Regions from separate parts of the Aureimonas sp. AU20 genome, predicted to be linked through region 3. Evidence: riboswitches for the same ligand, from Rfam matches in the RefSeq annotation. Region 3 holds a riboswitch; each other region holds the start of a gene.

Region 1 (4,329 bases), on a different replicon from region 3:
CGCCGACCACGGTCGGCACGCTGGCATCGTATCGGTCGCGAATCCGGACGACCTCGCGCTTCTCGAAGTCGACGCCGCCGAGATGTTCGACGAAGGTGGTGACGAAATGCTGGCGCGTTTGTTCGCCGTCACCGACGATGTCGATGCCCGCCTGCCGCTGGTCGTCCAAGGCAAGACGCAGGGCGTCCCGCTTGCCGGCGAGTAGATCCTCGCCTTCGAGCCGCCAGGGCGACCAGAGGGTGCGGGGCTCGGCGAGCCAGGACGGCTTGGGCAGACTCCCCGCGGTGGTCGTCGGCAACAGAATCGTCATGCTCGTGGTCCTTTCGTGTCCGTTCCGTTCATAGGCCCGCAGTCGCAGACCAGCGCTCGAGCTGCGCGCCATGCGGCCGAATGACATGCTGTTCGGCAAAACGGCCCTGCTCGACGGCCAGCCGGCTGCGCTCGTCGCGGTCATAGACAATTCGGGTCAGGGAATAGTCCTGGCGGCTCAGGCTCGGCCTGTAGTGTTCCGCCGCCGGGGAGTTGGCGTTGTAGATCTCCGGGCGATAGATTTTCTGGAAGGTCTCCATCGTGGCGACCGTGCTGGCCAGCTCGACGTTGGAATAGTCACCCGTCAGGTCGCCGAGATGGTAGAAGGCCAAGGGCGCGACGCCGCCCGGCGGCAGGAAATAGCGTGCCCGCATCCCCATCCTTGCGAAGTAGTCGTCGGTTCTGGAAAGGCGGTCAGTCCCGTATTCCACCCCGAGGATGGGGTGGACGTTTGCGGTTCGGCGATAGGTCTCTCGGCTGGACACGCTGAGGCAGATGACCGGCGGCTTCGGGAACCGGTCCCGGTAGGCGGCAGAGGCCAAGAATCGCTTGAACAGGTTGCCGTGCAGCTCGCCGAACCCGTCCGGCGCGCCGCCATCGGGGTTCTCGCGGATGTGGCCGGCCAAACGGATGCTGAAGTCGTAGTCGCGGACATAGGAGGAGAAGTTGTTGCCGATCATGCCGTCGTGGCGCTCACCGCTGCGCCTGTCGACGACGGTGGTTGCCAGGATCTCGATCAGCGGGAAGGTCTCGGCCCCGTCGCGCAGGCCGACCGTCAGGTCGGCGGTGACGATCCGAAGCTCGACCGCGTATCGATCTCCCGTCGGATTGTCCCAATGCATGAGGGAGTTGAAGCGGTTGTCGATCATCGCCAAGGTGTTTCGCAGGTTCTCGCGACGACACTCCCCTCGTGCGAGGTTGGCGAAGTTCGTGGTGATGCGCGTGCGGTCGGCGGGACGATAGTCCTCGTCGAACGGAACGCTGCTGATCGTAAATGCGAAGGCGCTGTTCGTCATGACCCACCGTCTTTGGTCAGGCGAGGGCCGAAGGAAGAACGCGCAAGGGCGAGCGCCCCGACGCCAACGGCCAAGGGCACGAACTCCAGGCGCGATCCACCGGAGGAACCCCCGTCCGAGGAACGTTTCGCGTCGGAGGCAGGTCTCCTGGCTCACGGGTCGCTGCGACGGTTCCGGCCTTCCCGATCCTCTTGCGAGGCTCAGTGACACACGATGGATCCGCCGCTCGCCGCTTACAGTTGCGGGGGCAGCGCCAGACTCTGCCCCGGAGGGACACCACTGGCTTCCCGTCTTAGCCCCATCGCCATGTCTGGAACGGGGAACCTCGACAGGCGACATTCAGCACGTCCGCAACCATGCTGTCAATGAAGACATAAGGACATCTTTATGTCCGCATGCGAAGCGTCATGTGACAAACGGGTACGAGAGCCGCGATCACGATCCTTCACCCCGTTCGTACGGGCACTGCCGGTCGGTCCCAGGCAATCGCGCCGCCCTTCTGGTATTCGATGACACGGGTTTCGAAGAAGTTCTTCTCGTTGCTGAGGTCCATGACCTCCGACATCTACGGGAGCGGGTTTTCCGTTTCCGGGAACACGGAAGCCAGCTCGAGCTGTGCGCAGGGGCGGTTGCCGATGAACTCTCAGGTCACACGTTCAGCTGCGGCACCGCCGAGAGTGAGGCGGGGCTTGCGCCATTGCGAGGGACCCGTTTGGTGGATCGAATGCCCCTGCGCGTCCACCGCGACCGTTACGGGCATGTCCTCCACGACGAATTCGTGGATCGCCTCCATGCCGAGATCGGCAAACGCGAGGACGCGGGCCTGCTTGACCGCTTTGGAGACGAGATACGCCGCGCCGCCGACCGCGATCAGATAGGCCGCGCCGTGGCGCTTGATGGACTCGATCGCGGCTGGCCCGCGCTCGGCCTTGCCGATCATGACGAGGAGCCCGGTGGCGTCCAGGACGAGGTCGGTGAAGCCGTCCATGCGGGTGGCCGTGGTCGGGCCGGCGGGGCCCACCACCTCGTCGCGCACTGCGTCCACCGGGCCGACATAGTAGATCGCCCGATCCTTGAGATCGACCGGCAGCGACTCGCCGCGCCCGATCATGTCGGCCATTCGCTTGTGCGCGGCATCCCGGCCGGTCAGCATCCGCCCCGACAGGAGCAGCGTCTCGCCGGCCCGCCAACTGGCCACCTCCTCGCGCGTCAAACGGTCGAGATCGACGCGTCGCGCCTGTGCCGTCTGCTCGCCCCGGTCGATCTCGGGCCAGAGAGACAGATCGGGCGGGGTGAGCCGCGCGGGGCCGGAGCCGTCCAGCGTGAAGGTGAGATGCCGGTCGGCGGCGCATTGGGGAATGAGGCCGACGGGCTTCGAGGCGGCGTGGCAGGGATAGGAGCGGATCTTCACGTCCACCACCGTCGTCAACCCGCCCAGCCCCTGCGCGCCGATGCCGAGCGCGTTGACGCGCTCGTAGATGTCGAGCCGCATCTCCTCCAGCGATGAGGCTGGGCCGCGCCGGATCAGTTCGGCCATGTCGATCGGCTCGAGAAGCGACTCCTTGGCCATGAGCATGGCTTTCTCGGCCGTGCCGCCGACGCCGATGCCGAGCAGCCCCGGCGGGCACCAGCCGGCGCCCAGCGTCTCCACCGTCTGGACCACCCAGTCCGAGACCGAGGCGGCCGGCGCGAGATTGGCGAACTTGGCCTTGTTCTCCGAACCGCCGCCCTTGGCCGCGACGGTGACGCGGACCTCGTCACCGGCCACGACATCGACATGCACAACGGCGGGCGTGTTGTCGCCCGTGTTCTTGCGGCCGAAGAGCGGGTCCTTGACGATCGAGGCGCGCAGCGGATTGTCGGCGTCGGTATAGGCCTTGGCGACGCCTTCGTTGACGAGGTCGGCGAGCGGGCGCGCCGTCTCGATCCGCGCCCCGATGCCGAGCTTGACGAAGACGTTCACCGTGCCTGTGTCCTGGCAGATCGGCCGCCGACCGAAGGCGGCCATGCGCGAGTTGACCAGGATCTGGCCGATCGCGTCGCGCGCCGCCGGGCTCTCTTCCCGCGCATAGGCTTCCGCAAGGCTTTGAACGAAGCTCGGCGGATGGAACACCGCGATATACTGCAGCGCGTCGGCGACGGAGGAGATGAAATCCGCCTCGCGGATCGGGGCCTTCGTGCTCATGCCGAAATCTTTCCCGTGGTGGCCTTGTCCGTGATCCGTCGCGCCGCGCGCAGGATCGCCTGCGCCCTCAGGAGCACGGGCGCGTCCACCATCTCCCCGTCCAGCGCGACGGCGCCGCCGCCCTGCCCGGCCGCGATCGCGCGCTCGGCCCAGGCGATCTCGCCTTCCGCCGGTGCGAAGCTCCGCGCGGCGGGGGCGATCTGGGCGGGATGGATCAGCAGCTTGCCGGCGAAGCCGAGCGCGGCGGCATGGGCCGCATCGGCCTCGATCTCGGCCTCGTCGCGCGTCGAGGCCGTCACCCCGTCGATCGGCGCCGGGCGGCCGGCGAGCCGGCTGGCCAGCACCAGTTCGAGCCGGGCGAGGAGCAGAGCCTCGCGCGTGTGACGACAGCCGAGATCGGCGGCGAAGTCGAAGGAGCCGAAGGCGAGGCGCGCGCTGACCTGCGCCAGCGCCCGCGCATTGGCAAGGCCAGCCGCGCTTTCCACCAGGGCGACGACGGGGTGGCGGGTCGCCGTCGCGACCGTGGCCACCTCCTCGACCCGTTCGCTTTTCGCCAGCATCACGGCAGAAAGCGGCAGGGCTGCGGCGAGCGCCAGATCCGCCTCGTGCTCGCGCGAGCCGACGGCGTTGAGGCGCACGAGCACCAGGCAGGACGCCTCCCCGATAGCGGATGTCGCCTCGCGCAGCGCCACACGGGCGAGCCCTTTCCTGTCCGCTGCCACGGCATCCTCCAGATCGAGGATCACCGCGTCTGCCCCGGCGGCGAAGGCCTTGGCGAAGCGCTCCGGCCGGTCGGCCGGCACGAAGAGAAACAGGGTG
Region 2 (4,329 bases), on a different replicon from region 3:
TACCTCCTCGCGCACGCGGGCTAGCTCCTCGTCCGAGACGAGATCGGCCTTGGACAGAACGAGAAGGTCGGCGGCGCGGATCTGGTCCTCGAACAGCTCTTCCAGCGGGTTGTCATGATCGAGGCTTTCGTCGGCCTCGCGCTGCGCCTGAACCTTCGCCTCGTCGTCGGCAAAGCGCCCGGCCGCAACCGCCGCCGCATCGATCACGGTGACGACGCCGTCCACGGTGACGCGGGCCTTCACCTCGGGCCAGTTGAAGGCGGCCACCAGCGGCTGAGGCAGGGCGAGGCCGGAGGTCTCGATCACGATATGGTCGAGCCGGTCCGCGTGCTCCAGCAGCTTTTCCATGGTGGGAATGAAGTCGTCGGCGACCGTGCAGCAGATGCATCCGTTGGTGAGTTCGACCACATCCTCCTCGCGGCAGGTCTCCACGCCGCAGCCTTTCAGGATGTCGCCGTCGACGCCGAGATCGCCGAACTCGTTGATGACGAGGGCGATGCGCCGGCCCTCGGCATTCTGCAGGAGGTTGCGGATCAGCGTGGTTTTGCCGGCGCCTAGAAAGCCGGTGACGACGGTGGCGGGAATCTTGCGCATGAGATCAGCCTTTGAGAGGGAGGGGCAGGCCGGCGGCGACGAAGGTGACGCGGTCTGCCAGCGCTGCGATCTGTTGGTGAAGACGCCCGGCCTCGTCGCGAAAGCGCCGGGCGAGCTTGTTTTCGGGGACGATGGATAGGCCGACCTCGTTGGAGACGAGCACCACGAACCCGGGCAGGGGGCCGCGTAGCGTCTCGCACAGGCGCGCCGCCTCAGCCGGAATGTCGGCCTCGCTGAAAAGGAGATTGCTGAGCCAGAGCGTCAGGCAGTCCACCAGGAGGGCGCGGCCCTCGCCCGCCTCGCGCCGCAGCGCGCCGGCAAGATCCAGCGGCTCCGCCACCGTCAGCCAGGGCGCGGGGCGGCGCGCCTGATGATGGGCGATGCGCTCCTCCATCTCGGTATCGAAGGCCTGGCCCGTCGCGAGATAGACGGGCTGGAGGCCGGAGGCCATGACGAGGGTTTCGGCATGGTGGCTCTTGCCCGAGCGCGCGCCGCCGAGAACGAAGTGAACGCTCACGCCGAGAGGGCCGCGGCCCGGCGCTCGTTTCGCACCAGCCGATCGCTGGCGAGCCCGGCGCCGAGGCCGATCAGCACCCAGAACAGGGCCGAGACGGCGAGCGAGGCGACGGCGAACTCGGCCGCCAGCGTCGGCGGAATGGGGCTGGCCAGATCGGCGGGATGGGGCGCGGCGAAGAGATGCGGCGCGACGAGAAGCGCGAGGCCCGCGAGCCGCGCGGCGGTGGAGCCGCGCAGAACGACCAGCCAGAGCCCGGCCACGGATGCGCCGACGGTGGCGAGCCACCAGAGCTGACGGGCGGCCAGATCGGCGGCCGGCATGGCGGGAAGCTCCGGCGGCAGGCCGAGCGCGGGGGCGAGCGTCACGGCGCCGAAGCCGGCCAGGCCCCAGAGCGCGCCGTTGCGGAACGTCAGCGGCCGGTTGGCGGCCAAGCTCGCGGCGGCGAGCAACAGCGCGAAGCCGCAGCCGAGCACGAGATTGGCCAGGATCGAGCCGCCGGTGCGGCTTTCCACCAGCGTCGTCGCCTCGCCGCCCTCGTGGCCGGAATGGGCGAGCGCGGGGGAAACGAGAGCAAGGCCGGCGGCATGGTCGTGGCCGGCGGGCGCGCCGCCTTCCTCGTAGACTTCCGCCGCGAGGATCAGGGGAACGAGCTTGGCCTGCTGAACGGGCGTGACGAGCAAGCCGGCGAAAAGGCCGGCGAAGATCGCGGCCGAAAGGGTGCGGGTGAGCATGGGCGAAATCCTGCGCGCGGACGGGGCTCGCGGGCGAGCGCGCGTCCGAAAAGACGAGACGAATCCGGGTTCAGCGTCGGCTGGCGAGATGCGGTGCGACGGAGCGGGGAGGCGTCAGTGGCAGGGAAGGCCCATGGCGTGGCGGGCGTCGTGCACGGTGTCGTGCAGCGCGTCGGCGCTGGCAAAGCCCGCGCCCCAGACGAGGAATGCGCCGAGCGACAGGGCGAAAGCGGCGACGAGAAGGCGCGTCTGCGCCGGTGCGTCGGTGTGAGGAACGGCCGGTGCGGCGGTTCGGATCATGGCATCAACCTCCGTGACGGCGGCCGACATGGCCGCCTTCGCAAGGGATGGCAGGTCTCCTGGCTCGCGGGTCACGGGTCCTCTCCTGCCTTCCCGGGCCGCGAGGCCCAGTGGCGTTTCCGGCGGAAAGACCGCCGGTGAAGAAACCTCGCCGCTCTACAGTCGCGGGGTCGGCTGCGATCCGGGCCCTTGGTTTAAGTCGGCCCTTCGCATTCCCTCTTAGCCCGCGCACGCATGTCGCGCCGCGGGACCATCCAGCGCGGGAGGATAAACCCCCTGGGCCTCAAGTCAAACGATTCAGGGAGATAGGCGACGAGGCGTCTGTCATCTCGTCAAGCTGCGGATGCGCCGTCCGGCTCACGCCAGCCAGGCGGCGCATTCGCCTATCAGCCGGTCGGCATCGCCTTTTCCAAGGCGCTGAGGATCAGCGCCGAACTGACGGGCTTGGGCAGGAAGCGCGCCTGCCGGGGCAGGTCGCTCGCGTCCGGCTGAACCCGGCCGGAGCAGACCACGATCGACACCTGCGGCCAGCGCGCGGCGACCTGGCGCGCCAGATCGATCCCGTCGATCGGGCCGGGCATCTCGATATCGGTGTAGAGCAGTTCGATCGTTTCGGTGTCCGCCAGATGGCGGAGCGCCTGGGTCGTGTTGGCGGCTTCCAGCACGGTGAAGCCGGCGTCCTCCAGGAGGTCGACGGCCTCCATGCGCAGGAGGGGTTCATCCTCGGCGACGAGGGCAACGGCATGTTTTGCTGGCGTGCTCATGTCCGATAAAGGCGCGAACACCGGAAAGGTTTCCAGTCTACGAACCCAGCCAACGACTTGCTTCGAATCGCCATTTTTCTGTGTCGTTCCGCATCGCTCTGCCACCTCGAATCAGCCTCTGAAATCAGCGGCGGCTGAGCTGTGAGAGCTCGCAAGACGCCTTCAGGCCTGCGGGCTGCGAATGGCCGCGAGCGGCGCCTCGATCCGGCACAGGAGGCCGGTGGGCTCGAAACTGTGCTCCACGCTGCCGCCGACCGAGCCGGGCAGGCCGCGCTCGATCAGCCGCGAGCCGAAGCCACGGCGGCTGGGCGCCAGGACGGGTGGCCCGCCGCGCTCCCGCCAAACGAGGCGGAACACCGGCGCGCCGTCCAGAACACCCGTGCTCCAGGAAAGGTCCACCTCGCCTTCGGGCACGGACAGGGCGCCGTATTTCACGGCGTTGGTGGCGAGTTCATGCAGGATCAGCGCCAGCGACAGCGCCGCGTCCGAGCCGATCTCGATGGCCGGGCCGTCGAGGCGGATGCGGTTCTGCCCGTCGTCGTGAAGCGCCAGTGTGTCGCCCACCACGGTGCGGATGTCGGCCGTGTCCTGGCTGCGGCCCAGAAGCAGGTCGTGCGCTCGGCTGAGCGCGGCGAGCCGGTTGCCCAGCGTTTCGCGCGCGGTCAGCATGTCGGGCGCGTTGCGCAGCGTCTGCGACGCGATCGCCTGAACCATGGCGAGCGTGTTCTTCAGCCGATGGCTCAACTCGTGGTTGAGCATCCGCTCGCGCTCTTCGGCGCGGCTGCGCCCGATCTCGGCATGGGCGCGGTCGCCCACCGCCCGCACGAAGCGAAGATCGGCCTCGGAAAACTGGTGCGGCTGGTCGTAGTGGACGAAGATCACCGCCGAAAACCGCCCGTGCTCGATGATCGGCACGTTGAGAAGGACGCGGATGCCGATCGTCTCCAGCGAGGCGCGGTGGAGCGCCGTGCGCGGATCGGCCGACACGTCCTCGATGATCACCGTCTCGCCACGCTTCAGGTCGTCGATGAAGGAGCCGTAGTCGCGGAAATGATGCAGACCGGCAATGCTGGCCGTGCCCGGCAGGCGCCAGTCGGGCTGCATCATCACCGTTTCCTGGACCGGGTCCACCACGCCGAAGCCGGCGCGGCTCGCGCGAAGCTGGCTCGCCATGGCCTCGGCGGCCGCGAAGGCGATCTCGCCGACATCGTGAAGCTCGCGCAGCCGCTCGCCGAGATCCACCAGCGCCGCCTTGCGCGCCTCGCCCTCGCGATAGGCCGTGGTGTCGATCGCCACGCCCGGAAAGCGCAAGGGGCGGCCGGTCGCGTCGTTGAAGGCGCGCCCGCGCGCGTGGACCCAGGTCACGTTGCCCGAACTCTTGCTGAGCAGGCGATAGTCCTCGCTGAAATCGCTGCCTTTCGAA
Region 3 (4,329 bases):
GGCGGGCTCGACGCGACGCGAACGATGGTCCGCATGGACATGGCCGTGTCGGCCTGGCTCGCCACCACCGTTCCAGCCGATCTCGACATCGTCGCGCCGGACGCCGGCCTGCCTCCGCTGCCGAGCTACGCCATCACCCTGCACCGGGCCGACAGCGCGCGGGGCGCGGCGTTCGACGAACTCGTGCGCACCCTTCGCGAGGCCATGGCGAGGCCGCGCTTGGCGGCGTGACGAACGCTTGCGAAAGCGCGCTTCCGGAGGTGGAAAGGGTGCAAACGGGACGGTCCGCTGCCTGACTGCAACAAACCGAAGTGAACCGCCTCGTCACCCTCGAAGGCCGATGCAGACGGCGCCAAGCGCGACGGCAAGGCAGGAGGCAAGCCGACGCATCGTCAGTCTTTCGCCCAGGAAAGCCGCGCCGATCAGAGCCGCGAACACGACGCTCGTCTCGCGAAGAGCCGTGACCGGCCCGGTGGGGCCCAACGAAAAGGCTGTCACCACCAGGACATAGGCGACCAGCGAGACCACGCCGCCGCCGGCGGCCCTCCAGGTCTCCACTGAGCGAGGGTCGATCCGAAGCGGCCCACGCGTGAGCCGGAAGGCGAGGGGCAGAAGGGCGCCGTAAAAGAGGCAGATCCAGGCGGCGTAGCCGATCGGGTCGCCGGCATGGCGCACGCCCAGCGCATCGACGGTCGCGTAAGCGGCAACGAGTGCGCCAGTCGCCAGCGCCCAGAGGAGCGGTCTCCCGGCGACCTGCCCGCGCCCGACGACCAGACCCAGAATGCCACAGGCGATCAGCGCAATCCCCAGAACGCTGGTCGGCGACAAGACCTCGTCCGCAAGCATGAAGGCGCCGATCGTCGCCAGAACGGGCACGGTGCCGCGAACGATCGGGTAGACCTGGCCAAGATCGCCGTGGCGATAGGCGGCCACGAGGAACAGGCTGTAGCCGGTCTGCAAGAGCGAGGAGAGCAGGAGAAACGGCCAGGCGTCGGCGGGCGGCAAGGGCAGGAGCAAGGCGAAGGGCAGCGCCACGGGAACCATCGTCAGGCTCATCACCGTGACGACCCAGAAGCGGTCGGCGCCCGAGCGCAGGAAGGCGTTCCACGAGGCATGGGCGAACGCGGCCGAGAGAGCGAGGCCGATGACGAGCGGGCTCACGAGCGGATGCCCGCCCGGGCAAGAAGCGCCTGCGTGCCATCCCGCAGCCCGCGGATCGCCTCCTCGGCCCGGCTCGTCTGCGCCTTGAGCGTGGCGCCCTCGAACAGCATGGCGAGCACCGCTGCGGTTCGCGTCGCCTGCGCCTCGTCGGTTTCCGGCAGCAGAAGCGCGCGCAGCCGCATCTCGAACGCCTCCTTCTGGGCAGCGGCCGCCTGGAAGATGGGATGGCCGGGATCGCCGTACTCGGCCAGCGCATGGGCGAAGGCGCAGCCATGGAAGTCCGGCCGGGCGAACCATTGCTCGTACCAGCTCACGATCGTTTCGATCCGAGCGGCGGCGCTCGGCGCCATGTCGGCCAGACGGTCGAGCTGCCTTTCGAAGCGCTCGGCGCGAAAGCGCAGGACAGCGCAGATCAACTCGTCCTTGGCTCGGAAGTGGCGGTACATCGTCATCTTCGCCACGCCCGCGTCCGCGATGATCCGGTCGATGCCGACCGCATGGTAGCCATCCGCCCGAAACAGGCGATAGGCGGTTTCCACGATCTGCTGCCGCTTGTCGGACATCATCGGCTCGCTTGCCACTGTAGGTGAGACAGGTCTGTATCACTTGCGGGCTAGATCGGCAATCCGAACGATCGTGCATCCGCTTTCGGGAAAGCTCGGCCGACCTCTTCGAGGTCGGAGGCATCATGGCCTGCAAAGCAGTTGGGGACGGTCTTCGCCAGCCCACCAGCGTCATCAACTGGCTCTGGAGACACCAACAGACCGGACGGAGGACTGCACCCGACCAACTTCCCAAACCATCGGACTGCCGCTCGTAACAGAGGAGCCCTCCACGGAGAACACCGCGTCTGTGATAGGATCGCGCGTGGTTCAGGCTAGGAAGGAGCTGAGATCGGCGAACCTCCTCCCAGTCGGTCGGATCGCCTACGCGAACGAAGACGGGTTTCTCCCATGGATCGGCTACCCGGACGCCATCGCGCCTTGGGCTGAACCGCTGCGAGCCGTTTGCGAGGCCACCCGCGATGTTCTTCCGGAGAAGATCGAGGCGATCCTGCTGCGCGGGTCGATCCCACGCAGCACGGCCTCGGCGGGGGCCAGCGATCTCATAACTGTTCATGCCGGCGAGATCGGAGCCGAAGAGCGCGCAAGACCGAGCGAGTGCGGACAGGCGATCGCGGCCGATTTCCCGGATGTGACCGAGGTCGAGCTTTTGACGATTCCGGAAACGGAATTCTGGTCGGAACGAAGGTGGGAATGGCTGCGCTTCATCCTTTCCCATCAAGGGCTCACGCTCCATGGCATCGATCTGATCGCGAGGCTACCGCCGCCGCGTCTCGACAGGCGTGCAGTGGTCCATGATCGTCCGGGTGCGAGGTGGATGTCGAAATGGGAGGGACACTGGCGCGATGCTCGGACAGAGGCCGAGCGTCGCAGCGTCTGCTCTTGGTTGATGATCCTCCGCTTCCCTGTCCGTGATGGTCGCGACGGGTGAGAGGTCCTCATTCCGCCTCGGGGCGGGACTCACCGCAAGCCGGATTTGGGGATAAGGCCCGAGAGCGCGTTGACTCACCGGGTGGTTGCCGCACCATATGCGGCAGTCACGGTCCGCTGCGTCGCAAGATGTGGTGGCTAAGAGGGAACCCGGTGAGCTGATCCAGAGATGGAACGGCGAGGCCGGGGCTGCCCCCGCAACTGTAAGCGGCGAGCCCTTCGTCCAATCCGCGTCACTGGAGCCAAGCTCCGGGAAGGCCGGACGGAAGGCGTTTGACCCGCGAGCCAGGAGACCTGCCGCGACTTGCTTGAACCTTCCCTGGGCGGGGTGTCCCGGTGGATCGTGTGCCTGTCGCGGCTGGGGTCCCTTCGTCTGGGTCGCCTGGGTCGTTTTGCATGCGTCCGCTCGGCCTTTGCCTCCACTCGCTGGAGCAGCCGAATGTCTCTTCTTCCTTCTTCCACGGCCTTGCCGTCGCCGTTCCCGGTCCTGTCCGTCGATGCCGGTGCAGCCGATCTCGCATCTTCGCTGGCAGCGCGCGTCCTGCGCCGCAATGGCGCCGTCTCAGGGTTCGACGCTTCGAAGATCACGGTCGCGATGACCAAGGCGTTTCTTGCCGTCGAGGGGCGGCAGGCCGCCGCCTCCACCCGCGTCCACGACACGGTGCGGCAGCTGACCGACGAGGTCGTCGCCGCGCTCACCCGCCGCTCGGGCGGCGACCGCCTCCTTCATATCGAGGACATCCAGGACCAGGTCGAGCTCGCGTTGATGCGTTCGGAGCATCCGAAGGTCGCCCGCGCCTATGTCCTCTACCGCGAGGAGCACGCCCGCGCCCGCGCGGCGCAGGCCACCGCGTCGCAAACACAGGCCGCGCCCGCGTTGTCCGTCCGGCAGGCGGACGGCTCCCTCGCGCCGCTCGACGAAGCCCGTCTGGCCCGCGTCGTGACGGAAGCGTCCGACGGCCTCGACGGCGTGTCGCCGGACGCGATCCTCGCTGAAACGCGGCGCAACCTCTACGATGGACTCACGCTCAGTGAACTCGCCGAGGCGCCCGTCATGGCGGCGCGGACCCTGATCGAGACCGAGCCGAACTATGCCTTCGCCTCGGCTCGGCTGCTACTCGACAAGCTGCGCGGCGAGGCGCTGTCGTTCCTCGCCGGCTCGCCCAGGACGGCGACGCAGGCCGACATGGCGGTGCTCTACGCCGAGACCTTCCCGGCCTATCTCGACCGGGGCATCGCGGCCGGGCTGATCGATCCCGAACTCGCCCGCTTCGACGTGGCGCGATGTGCTGCGGCGCTGACATCGGAGCGCGACAACCTCTTCCAGTTCCTCGGCCTGCAGACGCTCACCGACCGCTACTTCCTCCAGACGGAAGGGGTCCGCTTCGAGCTGCCACAATGGTTCTTCATGCGCGTCGCCATGGGATTGGCGCTGCGCGAGGTTGATCGCGAGGCCCGCGCCGTCGAGTTCTACGAGCTTCTGTCGAGTTTCCGCTTCATGGCCTCGACGCCGACGCTGTTCAACGCCGGGACCCCGCGCCCGCAGCTTTCCTCCTGCTTCCTCACCACCGTCGCCGACGATCTAGGCGGCATCTTCAAGGCGGTGAAGGACAACGCGCTGCTCGCCAAATATTCCGGGGGCTTAGGCAACGACTGGACGCCGGTGCGGGGCCTC

Evidence for each region. Region 3 has a riboswitch for cobalamin ahead of M673_RS19705 (ribonucleoside-diphosphate reductase subunit alpha). Riboswitches for the same ligand answer to the same signal wherever they lie in the genome.
Region 1: linked by a shared signal. The riboswitch ahead of M673_RS04090 (putative oxygenase MesX) and the one ahead of M673_RS19705 (ribonucleoside-diphosphate reductase subunit alpha) in region 3 are both predicted to bind cobalamin.
Region 2: linked by a shared signal. The riboswitch ahead of M673_RS03470 (CbtB domain-containing protein) and the one ahead of M673_RS19705 (ribonucleoside-diphosphate reductase subunit alpha) in region 3 are both predicted to bind cobalamin.

Annotation. Positions count from the first base shown of each region.
Region 1 covers NZ_CP006367.1:892,214-896,542, reverse strand. Annotated here, with positions in the region: gene M673_RS04095 (methionine synthase) at 1-310, opposite strand, end outside; gene M673_RS04090 (putative oxygenase MesX) at 339-1,325, opposite strand; cobalamin riboswitch at 1,446-1,668, opposite strand; partial or broken gene M673_RS23510 (hypothetical protein) at 1,771-1,965, opposite strand; gene M673_RS04085 (fumarate hydratase) at 1,969-3,510, opposite strand; gene M673_RS04080 (HpcH/HpaI aldolase/citrate lyase family protein) at 3,507-4,329, opposite strand, start outside.
Region 2 covers NZ_CP006367.1:760,466-764,794, forward strand. Annotated here, with positions in the region: gene cobW (cobalamin biosynthesis protein CobW) at 1-594, opposite strand, end outside; gene cobU (bifunctional adenosylcobinamide kinase/adenosylcobinamide-phosphate guanylyltransferase) at 599-1,111, opposite strand; gene M673_RS03465 (CbtA family protein) at 1,108-1,842, opposite strand; gene M673_RS03470 (CbtB domain-containing protein) at 1,957-2,142, opposite strand; cobalamin riboswitch at 2,175-2,412, opposite strand; gene M673_RS03475 (response regulator) at 2,529-2,906, opposite strand; gene M673_RS03480 (sensor histidine kinase) at 3,069-4,329, opposite strand, start outside.
Region 3 covers NZ_CP006369.1:139,822-144,150, forward strand. Annotated here, with positions in the region: gene M673_RS19685 (LysR family transcriptional regulator) at 1-231, shown strand, start outside; gene M673_RS19690 (EamA family transporter) at 325-1,161, opposite strand; gene M673_RS19695 (TetR/AcrR family transcriptional regulator) at 1,158-1,727, opposite strand; gene M673_RS19700 (hypothetical protein) at 2,029-2,655, shown strand; cobalamin riboswitch at 2,748-2,970, shown strand; gene M673_RS19705 (ribonucleoside-diphosphate reductase subunit alpha) at 3,094-4,329, shown strand, end outside.